Limnospira fusiformis SAG 85.79: one gene and its partner. The protein of the gene in region 1 interacts with the protein of each later gene in a pairwise test. Links are inferred from orthologs where the notes say so. Each region holds a gene or a part of one and is shown on either strand. Other genes may lie near its edges. The genes, in order: ligA and leuS.

Region 1 (3,332 bases):
GGTCATGGCTGAGGCATTCAGACGAGCCACTACTGGGGGAAATTCTTGTTCTTTGAACCTTAATCCTCCCAGAAACATGGCTAAACCCATTACCAGTAATAAGTTGCCAATAATTGACCCGGTAATGCTGGCTTTGACTACCTCTACCAATCCGGCTTTGAGAGCGACAAAACCGATAATTAATTCGGTAGCATTGCCAAATGTGGCATTCATTAACCCTCCTAAATTAGGGCCGAGAACTACTGCTATTTCTTCGGTAGCTGTACCCATCCAAGCCGCCAGGGGAATAATGGCTAGGGCGGCGGTTATAAAGATTATAGTGGCTCCCCAGTGTCCATATTCGGCGACAATGGAAATGGGAATAAAAATGAGCAGCAGGGAGATGATTTGATTGGTTTTGAGCATATATTTCTATGGCGCTTTTAGAGGTATATTTAATCGGATTGACTGGCTAAAAGTAGCAGAAATATAGTTGAGCAAGCCCTGAATATGTCACCCGGATTGAGATTGGTAAATTAATACATCAGTTCAATGATGATGATTTGTGGCTTTAATTTACACCCTAAATCATGGCTTATTTTGCCATCTCTAAAAGCTCTAATTCGGATAACTCTGCGATACCCAGATTTTGAGCTTTTGCTAATTTCGATCCCGGCTTGTCTCCTAATAGTAAATAATCGACTTTTTGGGTAACAGAATTAGTTACTTTTCCCCCAGCTTTCTCAATGATAGATTTAGCTTCCTCTCGGGTGAGAGTAGGTAATGTTCCGGTAAGCACAAAGGTTTTTCCGGCGAAAGGTTGCGCTTGGGGAGTAGATTTTAGTGCAGTTGACGGCACACTGGCAAGCTGTAAACCAGATTGTTCAAGTCGATCGCATAAACTGATATTAGCAGGATTTTGGAACCACTGATAAACAGAAGTAGCAATTTCCGCGCCGATACCATAAACGCCTTCTATTTGTGCGGAAGAAGCCGCCGCCAAACTCTGACAACTCGGGAAATTTTGAGCGAGTAACTCAGCATTAACCTCTCCGACATAGCGAATACCTAGACCATATAATACTCGATGCCAGGGTTGTTTTTTAGAAGCGGCGATCGCCTCCAGAATTTTCTGGGCTGATTTTTGGCCCTGGCGTTCTAAGGCAACCAACTGATCCATATTAAGATGATAAAGGTCAGCGACCGATCGCACCAATTGAGTCTCAACCAATTGCTGAACCAGCTTTTCCCCAATACCATTAATATCTAAAGCCCTTCTTCCGCACCAGTGAATAATAGAACCGCGCACAATAGCCGGACAAGAGGAATTAATACAGCGGGTGACCGCCTCCGGTGGAGTTTTTACCACAGTTTCCCCACACTCAGGACAATGAGTCGGCATAGTCACCAGTTTAGCGCCAGTTGGTCGCAAATCCGGCAATACTCGCACCACTTCCGGGATAATTTCCCCAGCCTTACGGACAATTACCGTATCGCCAATATGTAGGTCTAATTCAGTCAGGCGGTCTTGATTATGAAGTGTAGCGCGTTTAACAGTTGTTCCAGCTAACTGTATGGGTTCAAGTTCAGCCACCGGAGTCAAGGCTCCAGTACGTCCGACCTGGAAAGTAACTGATATAATCTTAGTGGGCAATTCTTCCGCCGGATATTTAAGGGCGATCGCCCAGCGGGGAAATTTTCTCGTTTCTCCCAACTGTTTTTGGAGACTGAGGGAATTTAGCTTAACCACCACCCCATCAGTCATATAGGGTAATTCTCGGCGCTGAGTTTCCCAAGTATTAAAATACTGCTGAACTTCCAGCAAAGATTGACACAGTTGGCGATTAGGATTGACTTTAAAGCCCATTTTTGGGAGCAACTCCAGACAATCCCAGTGATCATGTAAATTGGGGGAGTCTAGGTGTAGAGTATAGGCGAAAAAATCCAAGTGTCGAGCAGCCACAATGCGGGAGTCAAGTTGTCGCAGAGTTCCGGCGGCTGCATTACGCGGGTTAGCAAATAGTGGCTCTCCGTTTTTTTGTCTTTCCTGGTTAATTTCCGCAAAAATACGGTTGTAGAGGAAAGCCTCCCCCCGAACTTCCACCACAGGCGGCGGGTTATCCAGATGTAATTTTAGGGGAATAGAGCGGATAGTTTTAATATTTTGGGTAATGTCTTCCCCAGTGACTCCATCCCCACGAGTCGCACCCCTAACTAATATGCCATCGTGATAGGTGAGAGCGATCGCCGAACCATCTATTTTGAGTTCACAGATATAGTTATTATCTTCCGCTGCCCAGTTACCAAGAAAACGTCGCCATTTTTCATCCCAAGCCTGGAGTTCTGCCATATTAAAGGCATTTTCCAGGCTATAAAGACTGATATTATGGCGTACAGACTCAAACTGAGTAGCGGGTTTTTCTCCGACTCTCTGGGTAGGACTATCAGGAGAGATTAGTTCTGGGTATTGGGTTTCGAGTTCTTGCAGTTCCCGATATAGGCGATCGTAAACCCCATCCTCCATAGTCGGAGCATCCAGAACATAATAGGCATAACTAGCCCGTTGGACAGTTAGCCTCAACTGTTCAAGTTTTTGGGAAATTTCCGGGGTTGGGGTTTTTGGTGTTTGGTCGTTCACAAATTCAAATTAGACATTTCGCTAAATTTGGGTAGGTCTGAACTACCGTTTTTGTCGCCATTGTAGCCATTTTCTTCACCAATGGATGAATTATCTGGCAGATATTTCTCGCTTTCGCTGAGGATACGCCGTTCATTTTCCACCTGGAAAACGTTAGCGTATAGGTTAGCCACAACTTGTTTCCCTTCCTGGGTCAGTTGTAAATATCGCAAGGCGGCGGGAATGTAGGGAAATACACCATTCCAGTAGAATTTGGCGTAATTATTACGGAGGTCGCCGGGGGTTTTGTAACCTAGGACTTTATTAGTCCCGACTTCTTCAAATTCGTAGAATAGGGAACTAATCTTTTTGAGGTAGCGAGGGTCACTGAGTTGACCGATTAAATCAGCCGCGCGCGCGAGTCCTGAGTAATTCTGGCGGTCTTGGTGAGTTTCATCAGCCGGGACGGGAAACCGGGTTAGTTCAATGTTGCGTTTAATTTGTTCCGCATCAATTAGTTTATGACCACCAAAGCGTTCATCTATGACTAATTTACCGCGATCGACATGGTAGGGAGTCAGACTAGCCGAGGTTGCGCCTGAACTTATGGAAACCATACCATCATCAATTCCTGTCGCATATAAACCATTAGCGTCTTGGTCTCGCCGACATACTCCTTTCACATAGCCGATATCATGACATAGGAGTGAAATGGTAAAGTGTAACCAGTCTTCTG
Region 2 (3,471 bases), 290 kb from region 1 along the record:
AACCCCCAGCTACCCTAGTTCCCGTAGGGTGCGTCAGACACCGAGAATTATCCTGAACACCCGATAATTGATTGAAGGTGCGTCAGCCGATAGTTATTCGGTGAGGATTTATATAGCCGGGTTTGGACGCACCCTACCCAAATCATGATTAGAGAATTATCCTGAACACCCGATAATTGATTGAAGGTGCGTCAGCCGATAGTTATTCGGTGAGGATTCATATAGCCGGGTTTGGACGCACCCTACCCAAATCGTTAAATGGTAAATTAACCGACCACAAAATTGACTAACTTACCAGGTACAACAATCACCTTGCGTAGTTGCTTACCCTCCAGGTGTCGTTGAGCAATTTCTGAGTCTTTGGCTAGTTGTTCCAAAGTAGACTTATCCGCCCCACTAGCCACCTGAATAGTGCCGCGAGTTTTACCATTGATTTGAATTACTAAGGTGATTTCATCCACCACTAAAGCACTGGGGTCAAATGTCGGCCAAGACTGTAGATGAACTGAATCACTATGACCAATTTGATGCCACAAATCCTCAGTAATATGGGGACTAAAAGGAGCCAGAAGTTTTAACAGAGTCTCGATTCCTTCCTGATAAATGGGGGAGTCTTGAATTTTGCTGTTATCAGATAGGGCGTTACTCAATTTCATCATTTCCGATACGGCTGTATTAAATTGGTAATCCCCCTCTAAATCCTCGGTAACTTCTTTAATAGCATTATGGATAGCGCGGCGCAGGTCTTTTTCGGCTTTATTCAGATTCCCAGTAGTTGATTTGGTACTACTAACCGAGTGATTAGCCGCAAATTCGGTAACTAACCGCCATACCCGATTCAGGAATCTAAATTGTCCTTCGACATCAGCATCATCCCATTCTAAATCCTTTTCTGGGGGTGCTTTAAAGAGGATAAACATACGGGCGGTGTCTGCGCCATATTTTTCCATTACCAATAATGGATCAACTCCATTATATTTGGATTTCGACATTTTCTCAAAGAAAACCTGCAAGCGATCGCCTGTTTCCGGGTCTTTGGGTTCATTGGTGTTAACTAGATTCGGGGGGATATATTTACCAGTTTTCGGGTTTTTGTAAGTAATCCCCTGCACCATCCCCTGAGTTAATAACCGTTGGAAAGGTTCATCAAACTTTAATAAATTGCGATCGCGTAATACCTTGGTAAAAAAGCGAGAATACAACAAATGTAGAATCGCGTGTTCAATCCCCCCCACATACTGATCAACAGGCATCCAATCATTAGTCTGAGCCACATCAAAAACCTGGTCAGCATTTTGAGCATCAGGATAGCGCAGGAAATACCAGGAAGAATCAATAAACGTATCCATAGTGTCAGTTTCCCGCTTGGCTGGCGTGCCACAACTAGGACAGGGAACATTAACCCAATCTTCCAAAGTTGCCAACGGAGACGGACCACGGCCGCTAAATTCCACATTTTGCGGCAATTTCACAGGTAAATCCCCATCAGGAACCGGAACCGCCCCACAGTCAGGACAATGAATAATCGGAATCGGACAACCCCAATAGCGTTGACGAGAAATCAACCAATCCCGGAGGCGATATTGAACCCTTCCTTCCCCATAGCCTTCATCTTCCGCATACTCAATCACCGCCTGTTTACCGTGGCTAGAGTGTTCGCCGCTAAAAGGTCCTGAGTCTACCATAATTCCCGGTTCCGTGTAGGCTTGCTTCACCTCATCATCCGGGTCATTATCGTTATCAGCATCATCAGGAACAATCACCTGGCGAATGGGTAAATTGTATTGAGTAGCAAAGGCAAAATCTCTGACATCATGGGCGGGAACCCCCATCACCGCGCCAGTTCCGTATTCATAGAGGACATAATCCGCAATCCAAATAGGAACCTCTTTTTTAGTAAAAGGATTGATAGCTTTTCCACCCGTGGGAATGCCGCGCTTGGGTTTATCCTCAGCGGTGCGTTCCATTTCGCTTTCAGCCGTCACTTGTTTAATAAAGGCTTCTACCTCAGCTTTGCGGTCTTTTGTGGTAACTTGGGCGACTAAGGGATGTTCTGGGGCGAGAACAACGTAAGTCACCCCATAGACCGTATCAGGACGGGTGGTAAACACAGAGATTTGATCATCAACTCCCACAATGGGGAAATCTAAACGCGCCCCCACAGATTTACCAATCCAGTTAGCCTGCATTAGTTTCACTCGTTCTGGCCAACCGGGGAGTTTTTCCAGGTCATTGAGGAGTTCTTCGGCGTAGTCGGTAATTTTGAGGAACCACTGGCGCAATAATTTCCGTTCTACTATGGCACCAGAACGCCAGGAACGCCCCTCATTATCTACTTGTTCGTTAGCTAATACGGTTTGGTCGATGGGGTCCCAGTTAACCGCCGATTCTTTTTGGTAGGCGAGTCCGGCTTGGAAAAATTGCAGAAAAATCCACTGAGTCCAGCGATAATATTCCGGCGAACAGGTGGTTACTTCAGCATCCCAATCAATGGAAAATCCCAGCCGTTGGAGTTGTTCGCGCATTTGGGCGATGTTTTGATAAGTCCAGGTTTGGGGAGGGATACCGCGATCAATGGCTGCATTTTCGGCTGGTAGTCCAAAGGCATCCCATCCCATGGGGTGTAGGACGCGATATCCTTGCATCCGCTTCAGTCGCGCGATTACATCGGTGATGGTGTAATTACGCACATGACCCATGTGCAGGCTTCCCGATGGGTAGGGAAACATGGATAGGGCATAAAATTTGGGTTTATTGGGGTCTTGATGGGTTTGGTACAACCCCTGTTCAGCCCATGTGTTTTGCCACTTCTGTTCGATGGATGCAGGATTATATCGGGACTCCACAGTTTAACTCCGCGCTGTTGATGATCATAGAACTCTCTGGGATTATTTTTGCACATTGAGGGCTAGATGGCATCTGTGAAATGCAGTTAGAGGAAATACCCCAGGGAGCGGTTATTATTATCCCGGTTGAATGGATAAAAATTCAATGGTGGGAATCAGGGGGTCTTTGACCATCCCCAAGCCAGAAAATCCCCAACGTTGAACAATGCTTTGGATTTGAGAACCTGAGATAGATTCAACGGTAAAGCGATCGCTAACTTCTGCGCCATGTTGGTTCAGGTAGCTAAGGGCTTCAAAATGTTCGGCAAATAGCAGCACATAGCTTTCGGGTAAATCCGGGTTAGGATGAGCGGCTACATATTGACCATCTTTTTGAGAGCAGAGTAAATAATAAACTTGGGAAAACATTTGTCAATTATCCATTATCTTGATGAGAAAACACCTTTGGGGTAAGCGATACGTTTATGGTTAACTTGTTCCCAGACCCGGACGAAAATTTCGGCAATTTTTGCCATGTCTTCCCGTGTTAATCCCGAATCTACTAATTGATTATCTTGCCACCGAGCGCGCAGAATTTTATTAACCATTTGTAAGGCTTCTTCGTGGGTGGCATCTTTAAGCGATC

Evidence for each region.
Region 2: the proteins of ligA (region 1) and leuS interact in binary tests that used the Escherichia coli proteins (3 or more experiments, as listed by UniProt). The link is inferred for Limnospira fusiformis SAG 85.79 from one-to-one orthologs.

Annotation. Positions count from the first base shown.
Region 1 is NZ_CP051185.1:1,631,417-1,634,748, reverse strand. What follows is about bases 97-3,095. They hold ligA (NAD-dependent DNA ligase LigA), read right to left. Parts: upstream 2,618-3,095; coding sequence 575-2,617; downstream 97-574. Other genes in these bases: HFV01_RS07775 (Npun_R2479 family HD domain-containing metalloprotein), read right to left, coding at 2,614-3,095; cax (calcium/proton exchanger), read right to left, coding at 97-405. Also shown: more of cax, read right to left, coding at 1-96; more of HFV01_RS07775, read right to left, coding at 3,096-3,332. UniProt on the Escherichia coli protein: DNA ligase that catalyzes the formation of phosphodiester linkages between 5'-phosphoryl and 3'-hydroxyl groups in double-stranded DNA using NAD as a coenzyme and as the energy source for the reaction.
Region 2 is NZ_CP051185.1:1,340,606-1,344,076, reverse strand. What follows is about bases 57-3,194. They hold leuS (leucine--tRNA ligase), read right to left. Parts: upstream 2,847-3,194; coding sequence 267-2,846; downstream 57-266. Other genes in these bases: HFV01_RS06530 (hypothetical protein), read right to left, coding at 2,964-3,194. In the rest of the region: HFV01_RS06540 (hypothetical protein), read left to right, coding at 1-2; more of HFV01_RS06530, read right to left, coding at 3,195-3,254; HFV01_RS06525 (HD family phosphohydrolase), read right to left, coding at 3,269-3,471.